Regions from separate parts of the Paenibacillus sp. OSY-SE genome, predicted to be linked through region 2. Evidence: riboswitches for the same ligand, from Rfam matches in the RefSeq annotation. Region 2 holds a riboswitch; each other region holds the start of a gene.
What was found. A riboswitch is a leader RNA that binds a small molecule or an ion and turns the genes downstream of it on or off. The one in region 2 is predicted to bind cyclic di-AMP.
Positions count from the first base shown of each region.

Region 1: it holds a riboswitch for cyclic di-AMP, as region 2 does, so the genes downstream of both, A372_RS0126325 (3D domain-containing protein) here and kdpF (K(+)-transporting ATPase subunit F) in region 2, are expected to answer to the same signal.
Region 3: it holds a riboswitch for cyclic di-AMP, as region 2 does, so the genes downstream of both, A372_RS0118850 (hypothetical protein) here and kdpF (K(+)-transporting ATPase subunit F) in region 2, are expected to answer to the same signal.

Region 1 is NZ_ALKF01000200.1:68,296-74,162, reverse strand. It holds gene A372_RS0126335 (hypothetical protein) at 1-465, opposite strand, end outside; gene A372_RS0126330 (bifunctional metallophosphatase/5'-nucleotidase) at 834-2,414, shown strand; gene A372_RS0126325 (3D domain-containing protein) at 2,520-3,308, opposite strand; cyclic di-AMP (ydaO/yuaA leader) riboswitch at 3,310-3,476, opposite strand; gene A372_RS0126320 (amino acid ABC transporter ATP-binding protein) at 3,828-4,550, opposite strand; gene A372_RS0126315 (amino acid ABC transporter permease) at 4,543-5,199, opposite strand; gene A372_RS0126310 (transporter substrate-binding domain-containing protein) at 5,287-5,867, opposite strand, start outside.
Region 2 is NZ_ALKF01000198.1:12,224-18,090, reverse strand. It holds gene A372_RS0124440 (hypothetical protein) at 1-161, shown strand, start outside; gene A372_RS38020 (hypothetical protein) at 313-471, shown strand; gene A372_RS0124435 (hypothetical protein) at 443-862, shown strand; gene A372_RS0124430 (hypothetical protein) at 934-1,452, opposite strand; cyclic di-AMP (ydaO/yuaA leader) riboswitch at 1,454-1,625, opposite strand; cyclic di-AMP (ydaO/yuaA leader) riboswitch at 2,057-2,250, shown strand; cyclic di-AMP (ydaO/yuaA leader) riboswitch at 2,346-2,511, shown strand; gene kdpF (K(+)-transporting ATPase subunit F) at 2,724-2,843, shown strand; gene kdpA (potassium-transporting ATPase subunit KdpA) at 2,883-4,562, shown strand; gene kdpB (potassium-transporting ATPase subunit KdpB) at 4,622-5,867, shown strand, end outside.
Region 3 is NZ_ALKF01000189.1:108,128-113,994, reverse strand. It holds gene A372_RS0118875 (hypothetical protein) at 1-147, shown strand, start outside; gene A372_RS38715 (hypothetical protein) at 147-608, shown strand; gene A372_RS0118860 (CgeB family protein) at 1,008-2,105, shown strand; gene A372_RS0118855 (CgeB family protein) at 2,135-3,274, shown strand; cyclic di-AMP (ydaO/yuaA leader) riboswitch at 3,598-3,797, shown strand; gene A372_RS0118850 (hypothetical protein) at 3,871-4,311, shown strand; gene A372_RS34280 (glycosyltransferase family 4 protein) at 4,949-5,867, shown strand, end outside.

The DNA.
Region 1 (5,867 bases), on a different contig from region 2:
ATTGAACACTTCCGAAGCATCCCAACGGTTTTTGTTGCGATCTGCGTTATAGTGGTCAGCGATGAAGAAAATGCTGCCTCCATTGTGCACATACTGCGCCATTGCCTGTTGTTCGGACGTTTTGAAGGGAATATTCGCTTCCGGAATGACAAAAACATTAGCATTTTCCAGATCGTTCAGCGCAATCGGTTCTTTTTTGCGCAGTTCCTTGACGTGGTAGCCTTCCTTAGCCAGAGCTGAGGCAAAATCGGAAAAAGCCCCATCAATGACCCAGTCCGCGGCACCGGCCGTCTGTCCGTGCGCGTTATCGAACAATACGGTTTTCCCGTTAGGAACGCCAACGGGTTGAAGCACCGGCGCCGGATCCGACGGCCCTTCGGCCAGGACGGAGCTGACTGGCATCATAAGGCTGAACATCAAGCCAACGATCAGCAGCAAGCGCCCAATACGTTTACTCGTAATCATGAAATTCCCCTCCTCTTCAGTTACGAAAGTTCCAGCGGACTTTTTCCGCAGCCGGAAGCTTTCAACTATAAATTTCTTGCAGCATATGAGCATCCCGGAAGACTTACAGAGCCGCACTCCTTCTTGCTGCGCTTCTATAGCGTATCATGAAAGGCAGCAGTTTCATGATAAAATTATGTAAATTTTATCCACACTACTTTTGTGTAATGATTTTGTTAATCTGTGGCGGCAGCGAAGGAATCATTTCGTTCGCATCGAATAAGGTTTTATATCGAGCAGGCATTGGAAAACAGGGATTTGCCAACAACAGTGATAAAAGTTCATCGCGACATCCCAGCATGAAAATCTCTTATAGGAGGTCATCCGTAATGCGCGAATCATTCACCTTGACGATATGGGCCACAAGCGATGTGCATGGCCACATGCTGCCCACACGGTACGCTGACAACGCCCCCGAAGAATTGGGTCTGCTAAAGCTCGCTTCACGGATTCGGCAGGTCCGCGCAGACAAGGAGCATTTTCTTCTCATCGATAACGGCGACCTTCTGCAAGGAACACCTTTGGCTACTTATCATGCCCGGTTCGATCCGCAGTCCCCCAATCCGATGATTGCCGCCTTGAATCGTCTTAAATATGACGCATTCATCCCGGGCAACCACGAATTTAATTTCGGTCTTGATTTTGTGAAAAAAGCGCAGCGCGAATCTTCGTTTCCCTGGTTGGCGGCCAACATTGTGCGAGAGGATACGGGAAAACCATACTTTGGCGACCCTTACTTCATAACGGAATTTGCTGGCGGGCTGCGCGCAGCCGTGCTCGGACTGACCACCCGTTTCACCCCACATTGGGAACTGCCTGAGCATATCGCTGGCCTGCATTTCCTGCCGGCTGTAGAAGCCGCCAAGCAGTGGGTGCCTGAATTACGGAGCTGTAAAGGAGCCGACATCGTTATCATCGCTTATCACGGCGGTCTGGAAAGAGATTTACGCACGGGAGCTGCTCTCGAGGAGGATACGGGGGAAAATGAAGGCTCACGGATATGCGCAGAAGTGGAAGGCATCGACGTGCTCATTACCGGACATCAGCACCGGACCATTGCCAGCGGCAATATCGGGGACACTATTGTTGTTCAACCGGGAAGTCAAGGCCGGTACGCGGCCGAAATTGAATTGCTTCTTACTCGTCAAGATGGCCGCTGGCTCGTCAGCGAGAAACGCTCTCAGTTGATTGCCGCGGCAGGCGCTGAAGCCGACCGTGAGCTTAGCGAATGGATTACGCCTTACGAAGTGAATGTCCAGCGTTGGCTTGACCGCCCCATTTGCCGAATTAACGGGGATATGCGAATACGTGATCCCCATGAGGCCCGGCTTGCCGAGCACCCTTTAATCGAGTTCATCAACCGTGTGCAGATGGACGTATCGGGCACGGATATTTCATGCACCGCCTTATTTGACGATAGCGCTGCTGGATTCGGCAATCAGGTATCCATGCGCGAAATAACCACATTTTGTCCGTATTCCAACACATTGAAGGTGTTGCGGTTGAAGGGACGCGATATCCGGGACGCTCTGGAATGGTCTGCCCGCTACTTTGCGCCATATGACGGTCAATCAGTGGCCGTTCACTCGTCCTTCCTCTATCCCAAAGCGCAGCACTACAATTATGACATGTGGGAAGGCATAGAGTATGTCATGAACGTGTCCCGACCGGTAGGCACACGTATCGTACAACTGGCACGGAACGGACAGCCCCTTGATCCGGACAAGGAATATGATGTCGCCATGAACCATTATCGCGCTTCAGGAGCCGGCGGGTTCCAAATGTTCTCCGGCAAGCCGGTCGTTCGTGATATTCCGATTGACACAGCCGAGCTTATCGCAGACTATATGATGAAGCAGGGCACAATTACCGCAACGGTAAATCATAATTGGAAGGTCATTTGGGATTGAATAGATCAGCACATAATTATGTAAAAGAGACTGCCCCTCTAGTAGTTTTCTCTACTTTCGGGACAGCCTCTTCACATTTTGGTTACTTAAGTATAATTGCAATTGTTATTTGATAATATAAACCTGCACATCTTGCACGCCGAAAGTGCTGCCGGCACTTTTGCTTACCGGAACAAAAATGTCTACCTTTTTACCTTTAATCGCCCCGCCAATATCCCGTGCCTCAGCTACGAGTCCTCCTTGCGGCAGATGCTTGAATTGATAGCCTGTAATGAACAGCTTAGTTCCGAGCGGTATCACTTTAGGGTCAACGGCAACCGTGCCCAGCTTCAATGCATTCCCGTAGAAATCTACGGCTCCCCACTCACCATTTTCGCTCGGATGCGCTGTATACGCAGTTGCGCGCATGTTCAGCTTCTTCGAATAGGTTGTCGGACGTCCCGACACTTTAACCACATTTTTAGGAGCAGTATTTGCTGCTTTCACTGTTTGTTGTGGTGTGGATCTTTTCTTGTCACCCGTTGCTTTCTTCGCTTCCTTCTGTGCCACTGCTTCAGTCTTAGCTGCCTTCTGTGCTTCTGTTGAAGCCTTCGATGCGTCATCTTTGTTGTCTCTCTCAATTGCCTTGGCAGGCAAGGAATAAGATGACGATACTTTTCCTTGAATGACTGGCGTCGGAATTTCCATTGTCAACCCGCCGTATATATTCTTCGGATTAATCAATAGATTCTCATTTACTAGAGCTTCTACGCTAATATTTTGCTTTTTAGCAATAGAGTAGAATGTATCTCCCTCTTTAGCTTGGTAGGGCTCGGCATATACCGGGATGATCTGTAAAATGGTAGCTATACCCAGTAAAGCGGCTGCGAGCTTCACAATTGTTCTTTTACGCATATGTTCCTCCTGTCAGTAGCCTGCGGGGTTAGTTGTCGGATTCGGGTTAAGGAGTTCCCCTACACCATGTCCGATCTTTCGGAATGGCGATTCACCCCAAGGTGATCATTTATTGAACACCGGTCAATCATCCCCCGTACGGGTGCTTCGTTTCGGCTTGAATTGCATCATATCACAAACTTGTAACCTGTGCGCAGGGATTTGCTGGAATTGTCTTGAAATAATGACTCCCTATGGATTTTTTCAGCGTAATTTAACGCTTAATCCTAACACTTTTGTAATTACTAGTAACAACTTTGTAATATTCGCACTTTTATAATAACATAGTTTAAAAATTTGTAAACAAATTACATATTCCAAATATCCCCTAAAGATGAACCGCATTTTAGGCGTACGTCAACCGGATGCTTGAGAATTTGAACAATCTGGTTTCACTTCATAAAAAAATCCCCATAATTAGGGGAGTGGTCATTCTGTCCAAATCCCTAACTACTGGAGATTATAGTTACTCATCGTGTTTTACAATACTTTGCTTAAAAAGTCACGTGTTCTGGAATGCTGCGGGTGCTGGAACACTTGCTCTGGCGTACCCTGCTCCACGACATCGCCGCCATCCATAAATAAAATCCGATCTCCCACCTCACGGGCAAAGCCCATTTCATGAGTCACGATGACCATCGTCATTCCTTCACTGGCGAGCGATTTCATCACTTCCAGCACTTCACCCACCATCTCCGGATCAAGAGCTGACGTAGGCTCGTCAAAAAGCATGACATGCGGCTGCATGGCGAGTGCGCGGGCAATGGCGATACGCTGCTTCTGACCGCCCGATAACTGTCCTGGATAAGCCGTGGCCTTGTCAGCCAGACCGACTTTGGTCAGCAGATCCATGGCAACCATCTCTGCCTGCTTCTTCTTCAACTGCTTCACCTTAATCGGCGCAAGCGTAATATTATTCAACACCGTCATATGCGGGAACAGATTGAACGACTGAAACACCATGCCCATCTTCTCACGCGTCTTGTTAATATTATGCTTCTTCTCATTAATCTTCGTGCCCTCGAACAAAATATCACCCTGCGTCGGCGTCTCCAACAGATTCAAACACCGCAGAAAGGTGCTCTTTCCTGAGCCGCTCGGCCCTATGACGACGACAACTTCGCCTTGTTTGATCGACATATTCATGCCTTTCAAAATATCCAATGCACCGAACGATTTATGCAAATTGCGAACCTCAATCATGACTGCTCAACTTCCTTTCCAGAGTTGCAACCGCTTTGGAAAGCGTAAAGGTAAGAATGAAATACATCATGGCCGCACCCATAAGCGGCCCCAGAGCCGTATACGTTTTACTCCGTATGACCTCGGTTTGGAACATGATGTCCGTAATGCCGATGAAGCTGACAATGGACGTTTCCTTTATAATGGTCACGAACTCGTTGCCAATCGCTGGCAGGACGTTGCGAAACGCTTGCGGCAGCACGATATGTCGCAGCGTCATCGCTTTTGACATCCCCAAAGAGCGGGCAGCCTCGGCCTGCCCTCTATCGATTGCTTGAATGCCGGCGCGGAAGATTTCGGACAAATAAGCAGAGCTGTTAATCGATACCGCGACGACTCCAGCCATAAACGGACTGAACTCGATGCCGAATTCAGTTAAACCGAAATAAATGATAAAAATTTGCACGAGAAGCGGCGTGCCTCGCACCAATTCAATATATGCGGTCGTCAGCCATTTCAATGGCTTGAAGCCGGACATTCGCACCAAGACAATAACAACGCCTAAAATGAATCCAGCCAATACGGAAAACAACGATAACAGCACCGTTATTTTCGCCCCGGATAAATAATCCCATTTAAAGTCCCATAACATTCCAAACCAATCGAGCACCGGTCTAACCCCTTTCCCATCCTTGCTCATATAGCACTATTGTGTCCAACTCATGAAAAAAGCGGCTATCCGCCGCCTTCTCCTGCCTTACTCTCCCGATTCCGCCAGCTCCGTCGCCTGCGTAATGAACTGGTCCAGCTTGCCTTCAGACTTCAGACGGTCGATTGTCTTGTTCACAGCTTCCACCAATTTCGGGCTATCCTTGCGCATGCCGACAGCATAACCGTCGCTCGCCGGCTTCAATACGACGTCAGCTACTGCCAGCTCCTTGCGATTGGCTTCATAAGATTTAGCTACTGGCTTCTCTACCAGAACCGCGTCAATACGCTTCGTTTCCAACGCTAGCACAAGGTCGTTCACCTTATTCAGCAACTCGGCTTTTGCTTCCGGAATTTGTCCGATTACATCCTCGAACGTAGAACCTTTTTGAACGCCTACCTTCAAACCTTTCATATCTTCGGGTGACTTGTATTTATCTTTGTCTTCCGCCCGTACGATGACACCAGCTTCGGCAACATAGTATGGTTTGGAGAAATCCATCGCTTTCTGGCGGTCAGGAGTCGGGTCCATGCCGCTGATGGCGATATCGATCTTTCCGGTCGGTACAGATGCGACGACAGAGTCGAACTTCATGTCCTTAATTTCAAGCGGCACTCCTAAGTCCTTCG
Region 2 (5,867 bases):
CTCTCATCTTATGTGTCTGGATGACGCCTGGATGGAACGGCACGATCGGTGCGCTTGCCCAATCGCTAGGAGTGGCGGCGGAGTTGACAATCGTCATGATTGTCGTCAATTCGGGAAATACGCCTGTCCGTCCGGCTCGCGATAAGGGCGCTTCACTATAAATTCATGCATAAGGATAAATGAGGTAATTCACTTCGGCTTCAATACCTGTCATTTATCCTTTTTTTTGTGCTTTAAGTCCTGTTGAATTATTTGAGTGTATGACGAAAAGCGCAATACAAATGCAGGTCGTGGATACACAAGAGTCGTCCGATGAAAAAGATTGCGTTTGCGGCCAAGTCGTACCGTGAGATACCCGGTTCTGTTCGGGATGCAGACATCAATTTCCCGAAGAAGCAGCGCCGGTACCGGCCGATATGCAATCATAAGGAGGTCTTTGTCGATGCAGCAATTTTCCAATGTAATTCGTGAATTGAGAACCTGGTTGTTGTCCTTTTCATTTATTCAAGTTCTTTCGCCTTTTAGGCTGTATTTATTATTTGGCGGGATAGGAGTCGGGTTTCTTCAAGCTTTACTGTTCAAGGTGCTGCCCTATTCCAGCTATGGTGTCTTGGACTTTATGTTTTATACGATTCCGTTAAGCGCGGTTGCCGGTTATTCCTTTCTGCTAGGAGTATGGCTGACGCTTATATCCAGCGATATCAAGTATTTGCCGTATGGCCTTTGGGCGAAAGCCGTTCTGATTTTGTTTCCCTTTATGGCCATTAGTGTTAATTCCCTGATCTCTGTAGCTGTATATGCTTACCTCGGTTATCTCGCATTTAAATACTCGGCCTCTTCTTTTGCGGAGCAAGCAGCCTGACTTATTCATTGAGTTCAAATATACATACGGCCCCCAATTTTGGGGGCTTTCGCTGTTTATCCGCAGCTCATTCAGATAATGCAATAATAGGCTTGCGATCTCTCCATTAAGAGGCGTTCCTTTGGACAGAAACGGTGTCTGGACAGAGGAAGTAAATCCCTTAAGGCGAGCTTTGCAAGCTGAACTTTCTCAAAGCACCACGTTCCCTTCATCTCCTCCACAAGCTCGAATGCTTCCACTACAGTTTTCCCTTTTACCTGATCCAGCCGCCGCGACCAGTGAATGAGATCAAAGTGCGGAGCAGTATGATAAAACAGTAACTTACCCCAACCAACGGCGCCGTTTGCGCAGGAAATTTTCAATACCAACGTTAGCGGCCTTGAGCCGCCTTCCAATCCGTGTCCGGACGACACAGATATTTGATACAATTCCAAATTGCTAATGATTCGTTCCGCTTGCTGCTTTGCCATGTTCATTCCCTCCAGGCATTGTCTTGCGCGCAGCGAAGCCATCATGACTGATTGCCGCGGGTTGCTGCGGCATAATTGAACAATCAGGCTGCGAATGACAGACACTGCGCAGGTAATCATGTGCCTCTCCCGCTACGCTTACGAGGTTAGCTGACGGATTCGGACGTAGGAGTCGCCCTGCCGACGGCAAGCTTGCCAATCGGATTCACCCCGATGGACCAAGTTAAACCAAGTCAGAAAAGGTCCTGATGGGTCCCCCGCTCCTTGCTTCAAGAATTCAGCGATCGAAAGAATGATGGTGTACGACACGTATCTTACTCCTTTCCTTTATGCTTTGTACAATGTGAAAACAGTTAAAAAACCGTATATTTTCATCGAATCGGCTGGGAAATTGGTTTTGTTTACAAATAGGAACTGTTTATTTCGCGATTTTACGGTTGTTTCTTCGAAAAGCTAATGTTTTCTGAAAATGCAGAAACCGCATCACGATTTCTGCGCAAAATGGGTGAAGGGAGACTGTGCTCATATGATGCGCCCTATAGAGGAAGTATTCTGAAATACCGAGCAAGAACGAGATAATGAACGCGATAAATGGATTTAGAAGTGTAAATCGATTTTGGCAGACCAAAAGCTGCCGTTTTCTAGTCATTTTTGGAAATTTGGCTGCTTTACAAAGTAACTGCCGAGACGTAATATACGTTCATGAATTAAATTATCCGTTCAGCATTCTGAATCGCTTAATTTCTGCACAGCAGAAAGCGGGGGAACCAACATCTGATCGAATTCCGATGTGAGAGTCGGAGAACGGTCATGGGGTGAATCCTGCGGAATTGGATTCCATGGGTCTAATTCCGGGGTAGGGCAACTCTCACTGCCCGAATCCGTCAGCTAACCTCGTAAGCGTAGGAGAGAGGATGAGGACTCGTGATCGATTAATCGGCCACAGGGTTTATGCCTCTGTGGCTTTTTATTGTCTTCCCATGAAAATAATGAAAATCATAGCTTGTACCTTTTCAAATTTATCGCTTAATTTCTGTAAAGCAGAAAGCGGGGGAACCAACGAGCTTGGGCGCATAGTTGACCGAGCTCACGGGGTGAATCCGACAGTTCACTGTCGGTAGGGCGACTCTCGCGCCCGAATCCGTCAGCTAACCTCGTAAGCGTACGGAGAGAGGCAACGATCGTCGTGTGTGACACGGTTTAATAGACTGTGCCCGGAAACCACGAGAAAGTTCCTTTTCTCGCAGGTTTCTTTTTTATTGCCTTTTTTGGGCGTGAGAGCACGATTGCGTGTTAAAAACAATGCTAATGAAGAGAGGTTGTCACATGTCTGATCTATATATGATTGCTGCTCTAGCCCTTGCCTTTTCCATGTTCTGCGGATTTTTGGCATGGTGCGGCAAAGTTGTCGAACAAACGGGAGGAGACGAACGATGATGTTCCTCACCATTTGTATCGTGTTTCTGTTCCTGTACTTAATTTACGCGCTGATTCATCCGGAAAAATTTTAACCGAACGACGGACTTATACATTAGAGGGGGAGCCTATCCATGGGGATTTTGCAAATTGCGGCGGTTCTTATTCTGCTGCTTCTACTTGTCAAACCATTAGGGAGCTATATGTACCATGTGTTCTCTAATCAACCGAACCGGACCGACAAGCTGTTTACACCGTTCGAGAATGTCATTTATGGCATTGCGGGTCTGAAGAACCGCTCCAGCATGTCGTGGAAGAAATATACGCTCAGTTTGATTTTGACCAACATTGTGCTGGTCGTGCTAGGATATATCATTTTGCGAGTGCAGAAGCTGCTGCCGCTGAATCCGAACGGCATCGACAATATGGAGCCGACACTCTCGTTCAATACGATTATCAGCTTTATGACAAACACGAATTTACAGCATTACAGCGGTGAATCCGGGCTGACCTATTTCTCGCAAATGGCGGTCATTATGATGATGATGTTCACGTCAGCGGCCACCGGTATCGTCGTGGCCATCGCCTTTATTCGCGGGATTACGTCCAAAGGAAATACGCTTGGCAACTTTTTCGTTGACTTTGTCAAGGCGCATACGCGCTTACTGCTGCCACTCGCAGTTGTTGTGACGCTTATTCTTGTTGCATTGCAAGTTCCGCAAACCTTCGGGGCTACGGTGCAGGCGACAACGCTGCAAGGAGACGTGCAATCAATTGCGCGGGGCCCGGTTGCCTCGCTGGTGTCGATTAAGCACTTGGGTACGAACGGCGGCGGATTTTTCGGGGTGAACTCCTCTCATCCGTTCGAGAACCCGAACCCGCTTACGAATGTGATTGAGATATTATCGATGTGGTGCATCCCGGCTGCATTGACTTACACCTTCGGCAAATTTGCCCGCAATCAGAAGCAAGGGTGGGTCATCTTCGGTGCGATGAGCATGCTGTTTCTCATGTTTTTGTCGCTGGCCTATTATGCGGAAAGCCAAGGCAATCCGGCGATAAACGCACTTGGCATCGATGCTGCGCAAGGCAGCATGGAGGGGAAGGAGGTGCGCTTCGGCATTGCCCAATCCGCCCTATTCACGACCGTAACGACGGCAGCTACGACCGGCACAGTCAACAATATGCATGATACATTAACGCCGCTCGGCGGCTTAGTGCCGCTGGGGCAAATGATGCTGAACTGCGTGTTCGGCGGAGACGGTGTCGGCTTGGTCAATATGTTGATGTATGCCATACTGGGCGTGTTCTTGTGCGGTCTTATGGTCGGGAGAACGCCGGAATTTCTGGGGCGCAAGATTGAGGCCAGGGAAATGAAGCTGGTGGCGATTGCTATTTTGGCCCATCCGTTCATTATTTTAGTTCCAACGGCGATCGCTTTCCTGACCGATTTGGGCAGGGGATCCATAACCAATCCGGGTTATCACGGCATCTCTCAAGTGCTGTATGAGTTTACGTCGTCGGCAGCAAACAATGGATCTGGATTCGAGGGGCTGGCAGACAACACGCCATTTTGGAATATTTCTACGGGCCTGGTTATGCTGTTCGGACGGTATATCTCGATTATTGCGCTGCTCGGTGTAGCAGGCTCGATGGTTAAGAAGCAGTGGATACCAGAAACGATCGGAACGTTTCGTACGGACAATGCGCTGTATACGGCCATCCTCGTCGGAACCGTGTTCATTATCGGCGCACTGACCTTCTTGCCCGTGCTTGTATTGGGACCCATTGCGGAACATCTGACACTCCGATAGTAGAGGTTGTTCAATAATATCCCTTTTGATCAGGAACTAGTAGATGAGGTGAAACGGAAATGAACTCAGCCAACAAAAAATCGTTGTTAACCGGCGAATTGATCAAGCAAGCTGCGATAGATAGTATTAAGAAGCTCAATCCCGTAATCATGATGAAAAATCCGGTCATGTTCGTGGTTGAATTGGGAACGCTCGTCGTTCTTCTCATGGTGCTTTTGCCAGAAGTTTTTGGCGCGGAGGAGCGTATCGGTTTTAACGTGACCGTGTTCTTTATTTTGTTGTTTACCGTGCTGTTCGCCAACTTCGCAGAGGCCCTCGCCGAAGGGCGGGGCAAGGCGCAGGCGGATTCGTTGAAGAAGGCGAAGAAAGATATCGTCGCGAACAAAGTAGTCGGCAATGGAATCAAGGTTGTATCGTTGGCCGAACTGCGTAAAGGGGATATCGTCATCGTAGCGCAAGGCGAAATGATTCCGGGTGACGGTGAAGTTATTAAAGGTCTGGCTTCGGTTGATGAATCCGCGATTACCGGTGAATCGGCCCCGGTCATCAAGGAAGCGGGCGGAGATTTCAGTTCCGTCACCGGCGGCACTCGGGTCGTCAGCGACAAGATTACGGTGAAGATTACGAGTGACCCGGGCGAATCGTTCATGGATCGGATGATATCGCTCGTCGAAGGGGCGAAGCGGCAGAAAACGCCGAACGAAATCGCATTGAACACGTTGCTTATCAGCTTGACGCTCATTTTCCTCATCGTTGTCGTGACGCTTGCCCCGATAGCGAATTATTTAGGAATCGAATTGGAAATTCCAGTGCTCATTTCCCTGCTTGTCTGCCTCATTCCGACGACGATTGGCGGGCTGTTGTCCGCTATCGGGATCGCCGGGATGGACCGCGTGACCCAATTCAACGTACTGGCGATGTCCGGTAAAGCGGTAGAAGCGGCTGGAGATATTAATACGATGATTCTCGATAAGACCGGCACGATTACGTTCGGGAACCGGATGGCAAGCGAATTCATTCCTGTCTGCGACCAATCGCTCGCTGCAGTAGCAGAATGGGCAGCGATCAGCTCGGTGAAGGATGAAACGCCGGAGGGTCGATCGGTCATCGAGCTGATGAAGAAACAGCAGCTTTCGTATGAAGCCTCTCTTGCGGAAGGCGGCGAATTTATCGAATTCAAAGCGGAAACTCGGATGAGCGGCATCGATTTACTGGATGGACGCCAAGTGCGCAAAGGGGCGGTTGACGCCGTGAAGACATGGGTGGCTGCGCAAGGCGGTGTCATTCCCGCCGACTTGGATGACA
Region 3 (5,867 bases), on a different contig from region 2:
GAGGTCATCGACGGCTTGACGAAATTACAGCTCAGTCTCTCAAACAACATGAAGGCGGTGCTGGATCGCGGTAGCTCGGGTGGATTCGGAGACGGTACTGCGGACGGATCTTTCAGTGGAGAATTTGATTTGGGAGATAAGTTGTAATGATGCACAGGGAGCAGGAGCAGAGGGCAAGAATCGATATGATTCAAGCTATTGTGCGCAGTCAAACGGCTTTAGCTCGCATGTTGGAGCAAGTTGCGGATGTTGCGGATCATTCCGAGGCATCTGCAAAGCGAATAAAAGACAATATCCGCCTATTATCCGATTATCAGCTTAGCTTGTGCGGAATGATTACGGGTTGGCGTTTGCGCCAGCTAACCTTAGGAACTCCTACATCGCCATGGTTGCATCCAGCTTGTAAGCTGCAGCGCATCTTAACCCGAGGAGCACAGGAGGATGAATCAATTGAGAAAGGTCAAACGAGTACGACGGACCCGGATCGCGGGCAGACGTCGGAAGGCAACACTTCGAGCAGGAAGAGCATTGCGGCGGGGCGGAAAAAGCCGGCTGCTCTCGCGGCGGTCGCGTCTTCGCCGGACGCTGCGCTCCCAGCGGCGCCATAAGAAGCTTACGGCCCGCCGCAGAAGAGGATTGCCCAAATCCGAAGCCTCCAATGGGGCGTATAACCAAGGATTTAACGAGACGTATAATGATGGATTCAATGCTGGATTTGCCAAAGGATTTGAAGATGGGCATCAGATGGCATATTCCGGTCAAGCATAATTATATGAGGCTGTTTAAACACGAAGCATAGGCAGTCTGACGCTTGCGTTCTTTTCGCGGGTTGTCGGTCTGCCTTTTTGTTGCTCCATCATCATGAAATGGGGTTGGGTAACCGCCTTTTTTGAATCATAAGGATAAGCGTCCATGATGCATTTGCCGGGGCGGCATATGATGAAGCGTGTTAAAAACAATTTCATGGCGTTCTGTGCCGCTTGCGCCAGAAGCAGGGTGAACGAAGCATGAGAAAAGATCGCAATACCAAAAGGACGGGAATCAAGACGAATGCCTTTCGGAGCGGGTATTCAGAAGGGTATCGAATGGGGTTATGCGAAGCAACGGTTCAGCGCACGCCTAAGCCGCAGCTGTCTTCTTTTGATTTGCGAGTCCTTTACGTACCGCAAGGATTTGACGCAATTGACCGAGGCGTATGCGAGGCGTTAACGAAGCTTACTCGAGAATGCGCACAGGTGGAGCCCGCTCAGATGGCGGAAGCAGCAGAGAGGATGAAGCCTGATCTCGTACTTGTGATGAATGGCTTGCACGTGTATCCCCCGGAACATCTTGAGCATATTGGGCGGCTTCGCCAGATGGGGATGAAGACGGCAGTTTGGTTTGTGGATGACCCTTACTTTTCAGAAGATACGGCTGCTGCCGCTCCTTACTACGATTTCATCTTTACCCATGAGCGAAGCGGCGTTTCGTTTTATAAGCAGTTAGGATGCAATCGTGTGTTTCATCTTCCGCTTGGAGCGGGGATCTCCACCTTTCGTCCCTTGCGTGCCGAACCTGCTTATTCGCACGATATTTGCTTTATCGGCAGTGCATTCTGGAATCGCGTGAACCTATTCGACCATATGGCGTCCTTTCTTGCTGACAAGAAGGTAATCATTGCGGGCGGACATTGGGAGCGATTAAGCCGGTATGCGGTTCTCCGTCCGCATATTCGTCAAGGCTGGGTACCGATTGAAGAAACGGCAACGTACTATAACGGCGCTAAAATCGTTATTAATGTACACCGGCCTGTCGAGCATGGTTCAGACAACCGCAACAGCCATCAGTTAAGCGGGGAGTCCATAAACCCGAGAACCTACGAAATATCGGCTTGCGGTACGCTGCAAATGACCGATGTGCGCAGTGAGCTTGCAGAAATGTATACGCCGGGCGTGGATATAGAGACCTTCAACTGTCCCGAGGAGCTCATGAGCAAGATTGATTACTATTTGCAGCATGAAACGATCCGGCAGCGCGTCGCAGTGCAAGGATTGCACACGACATTGCTTAAGCATACGTTCGAGCATCGCGTACAACGGCTGCTGGAAACATTCGTTAGCTCTTAAAACCACTGATGACCAAAAGGAGAGATCTCATGCGAACATTTCGTATACGGCGAAGAAGACGGATCCGTACGGGGGTGGTTCATCCGAGGGAGCATTCTCGCCGCCAAGGACGCAAAGCCGGTTTTGAAGGAGGCTACCAAGAGGGATATTTGCGAGGGCGAGCGGATTATATTGTGAATACGACACAAGCGCAGGTGTCATCTCGCCCCTTGCATGTCTTGTATGTTTCGACCGGAAAAGGATACCCATACTCTCCGTTGGATGAAGGCATCATCTCGACGTTCCAGGGGATGGTAGGCCAGCTGTCCGTGGCAGGACCACGGGACCCGGTTGCCGCAACGGCAGTCCAGCTTCGTCCTGATCTTGTCGTCGCCTTGGATGGAATGGATTTCCCAGCCGAGCAAGTGGATGAAATCCGCGCTCATGGCATACGCACTGCGCTATGGATTACGGACGATCCGTACTATACGAGCATGATGGCCGATATCGTTACGCATTATGATTATGTGTTCACACTCGAAGCGAACAGCGTTCCGTTCTATCAAGGGATTGGCGCGAACGCGCATTATTTGCCGTTCGCCGCCTTTCCGGGTCAATTCCGTCCCATCAAGACGAGATCTCCGCTCCGGCAAAATCTTACCTTTATTGGTTCGGCATATTGGAATCGGGTGAAGTCGATTGAACCGATTCTGCCGCAGCTGATGAAGCGCAACATCGTCATTTCCGGTCTCTGGTGGGACCGCCTTTCCGAATTCAGAAAATACGCGCATCAAATCCAACTCGGCCGCTGGATGGATCCACAGGAGACCGCAGCGTCGTATAACGGCACGAAAATCGTCATCAACATGCACCGTGCACATGATGACGATTCGGTCAATCAGAACTCCGCCAACATCACTGCAGCTTCCCCGAATCCGCGCACCTTTGAAATATGCAGCTGCGGCACTCTGCAATTGACCGACGTGCGCGATGATTTAGCCCGGTTCTATACACCGGGAGAAGAAATCGAAACGTATAGCTCACCGGAAGAGATGCTTGATAAAATCGATTACTATTTATCGCATGAGCAGGAACGCCGTGAGATTGCACTTCGTGGTTTGGCCAGAACATTGCGCGATCATACTTATGCGAACCGCCTTAATCAGATGTTAAGCATCGTCTTCGGATGATGGATCGCCCGGTCGATTACCGTCCGGGCTTTGTTATGTCTGTGCGCCTTCTTATCGGGTTGCCAAAGGATTATTTTGGAGTGAAACGACAAGTAAACCGCTTACAACTGCCTCTTTCAAGTGAAAAGCTTCATTTATCTCTTCCTATCACGAGGGGATAAGCTTCAGTGAGCGTTGATGAGAAAATGAATCCATTGATGAAGAGAAAGAGCTGTTTTATATCCGGATTTGCGCCGGATTGCTTGTAACAAGCTTTCATTTCCATTTACACCAAGCCCGGGAAAGGGGTAAGATTCAGTTCAGCAGTATCAATGAAATCCGTTGCGTCTTATTCGCTGAATCCCGCTGTCTGGCGGGAACGGGGGAACCAAATGAAGCGGACAGAGCTGACTGGCAGGATGATGCCGGTATGGCCGTTCGCAAGGGGTGAATCTGGAAGCCAGGCAATTCGTCTGGTCCGGTAGGGGGACTCTTCGCCTCCGAATCCGTCAGCTAACCTCGTAAGCGTACGGAGAGAGGCGCGCCCGACTGTTAACTGTCGACGCACCTCTTTCTTCTAAAAGCAGGGCATCGGACACGACAGGAGGGAATTGAATATGCACGACGCGGACCGAATCATTACCGTGTTCGCACCGAATGCCATGGGCGTCGATTTCATTCGCCAGTTGAGAGGAGCAGGTCTTTCCGTTGCGGCTATCGCCAATAACGGTCGGCTTGTGAAGCGAATGGAGAAGCTGGGTGTCGCGCATGTATGTCGAGTCAACACGACTGATCCTAAAGAATGGAATGTACCCGAAGTGCCAGTGGGGCGCCTCTTCTTGTTCGAACAAAGCTTTGTTTTGTCGTGTCGACTGCTTCAAGTATGCCGGCAATGGTCTTGTGAGCCGATTACGCTAATAACGAAGCGTCATCACCCGCGTTCCATTTACCGGCTTCTCGGTGCGGATTACGTCATTTATACACAGTCGGATCAGGTCTCCTTTTTGTTATCGGAATTTATTCTGGCGGGCTCTCGATCGCAGTCGCCCACCGCATGAAATCGTGTTGTTTATGAGAATGGGCGATCGCCAAATCTCTAGATTTCTCCACAGCCAAACTCGTCCTTGCAAGGGCGAGTTTTTTTGAGTTTACAGAATTCATAAAATCGGAATAGAAGATGTTCAGAGCGCAGAACTCCCTTTCCTTTTTATCGAAAACATGTTGTCTGACTTCCGTGCAGTGGCCTTTCGCTCCATTCACCCGGAGAGCGTCGAGGATTAAGGCTCATGTCGGTTACGTATATCCTGCCATGAAACGGCCGATCACGATGACGGTGAACAAGAATGTCAAAGGACGTACCGCCTCCTGATGGAAGGGGAGAATGAAGCAAAGGATCGGATGAAGCGAATCACCGTCAGTTTGAACGCGCTATTTTCATGTATAAACTTTGTCTTTTGCAACTGATTGATGTCTTCTAATAATTCATAGATTCGGATTTCTACGGAACTGTATGGCGGCTGCTAGAGTAAACAGGAACTGGTAACGGACAAGTGGCTCTGTTTTTGTAAATTGTACGCTTGTATTAGGTTCAAATGTCGTGCCGATACCCGTCGTGGACTAATATACTGTAGTACCTTGGCAAAGGAGGTGGAATGATACCTGTTCCCCGTAAGTCGGCAGAACGGGCAGAACCTGATGAAACCAAAGTTGCTCTTATTCTCCCATTTATGCAACAAGACTTACATTACCGGAGCTGAAAAACTGCTTCTTTTTCTGACGCGTGAATTGCAGGCATACTACGATTGCGTGCTTGTCGTACCTGAAGAGGGACAGTTATCTGCACAAGCATCAGCCTATCAGATTCCGTTTATTGTCCAGCCATGCCGATTGTTCTACTCGATGGTGTTGCCGTCGGCGAATTTGCTTGCCGAGCTTGAGCATGTACGGCAGCATTCGGAGTGGGATGCGGTCGTTCGGCTTCTGGCCGACCTGCGACCGGATATCGTGTTGACCAACACCTCGGTGCATGCGCTGCCGGCGCTTGCCGCCAAGTCGCTAGGCATACCGGTGCTGTGGCAGATTAATGAAGCGATTGCAGATAATGCATTCACCTCCAATGCCGTCTCGCTCATTCGAATGTTCAGCGATGGAATCATCGGAGTCTCGGAGACTACCCTTGCGCCGTTTCGCCGTTATGTTGCGGGACCGCATGTTCCGATATACGTGCTGCCTCCCTCTTGGCACATGGATTCGTTGGAACCGGAACGATGGTCCGAGCTCAGGGCAAGGAAGCGGTATGAGCTTGATCTTTCTCCCGCTCACCGCCTCATCGGTTATATATCCTCTGCCATATACGCCAACAAAGGTTTAGAACACTTTCTGCACATGGCCCTTCAAGTAAGCGAACGTGTCAAGGATGCGCGCTTCGTGGTGGTTGGCGCCCCGGCGAATGAAACGTACTTTAAAACATGCAAGGACATGGTGAAATCAGCGCCCGCCAATCGCTTTCATTTTATTCATTTTGTGTCTTCCGTCCAGTCCATTTACCCCGCAATGGACATCGTGGTCATACCAAGCCTTGCCCCGGAAGGCTTCGGCTTAACTGCGCTGGAGG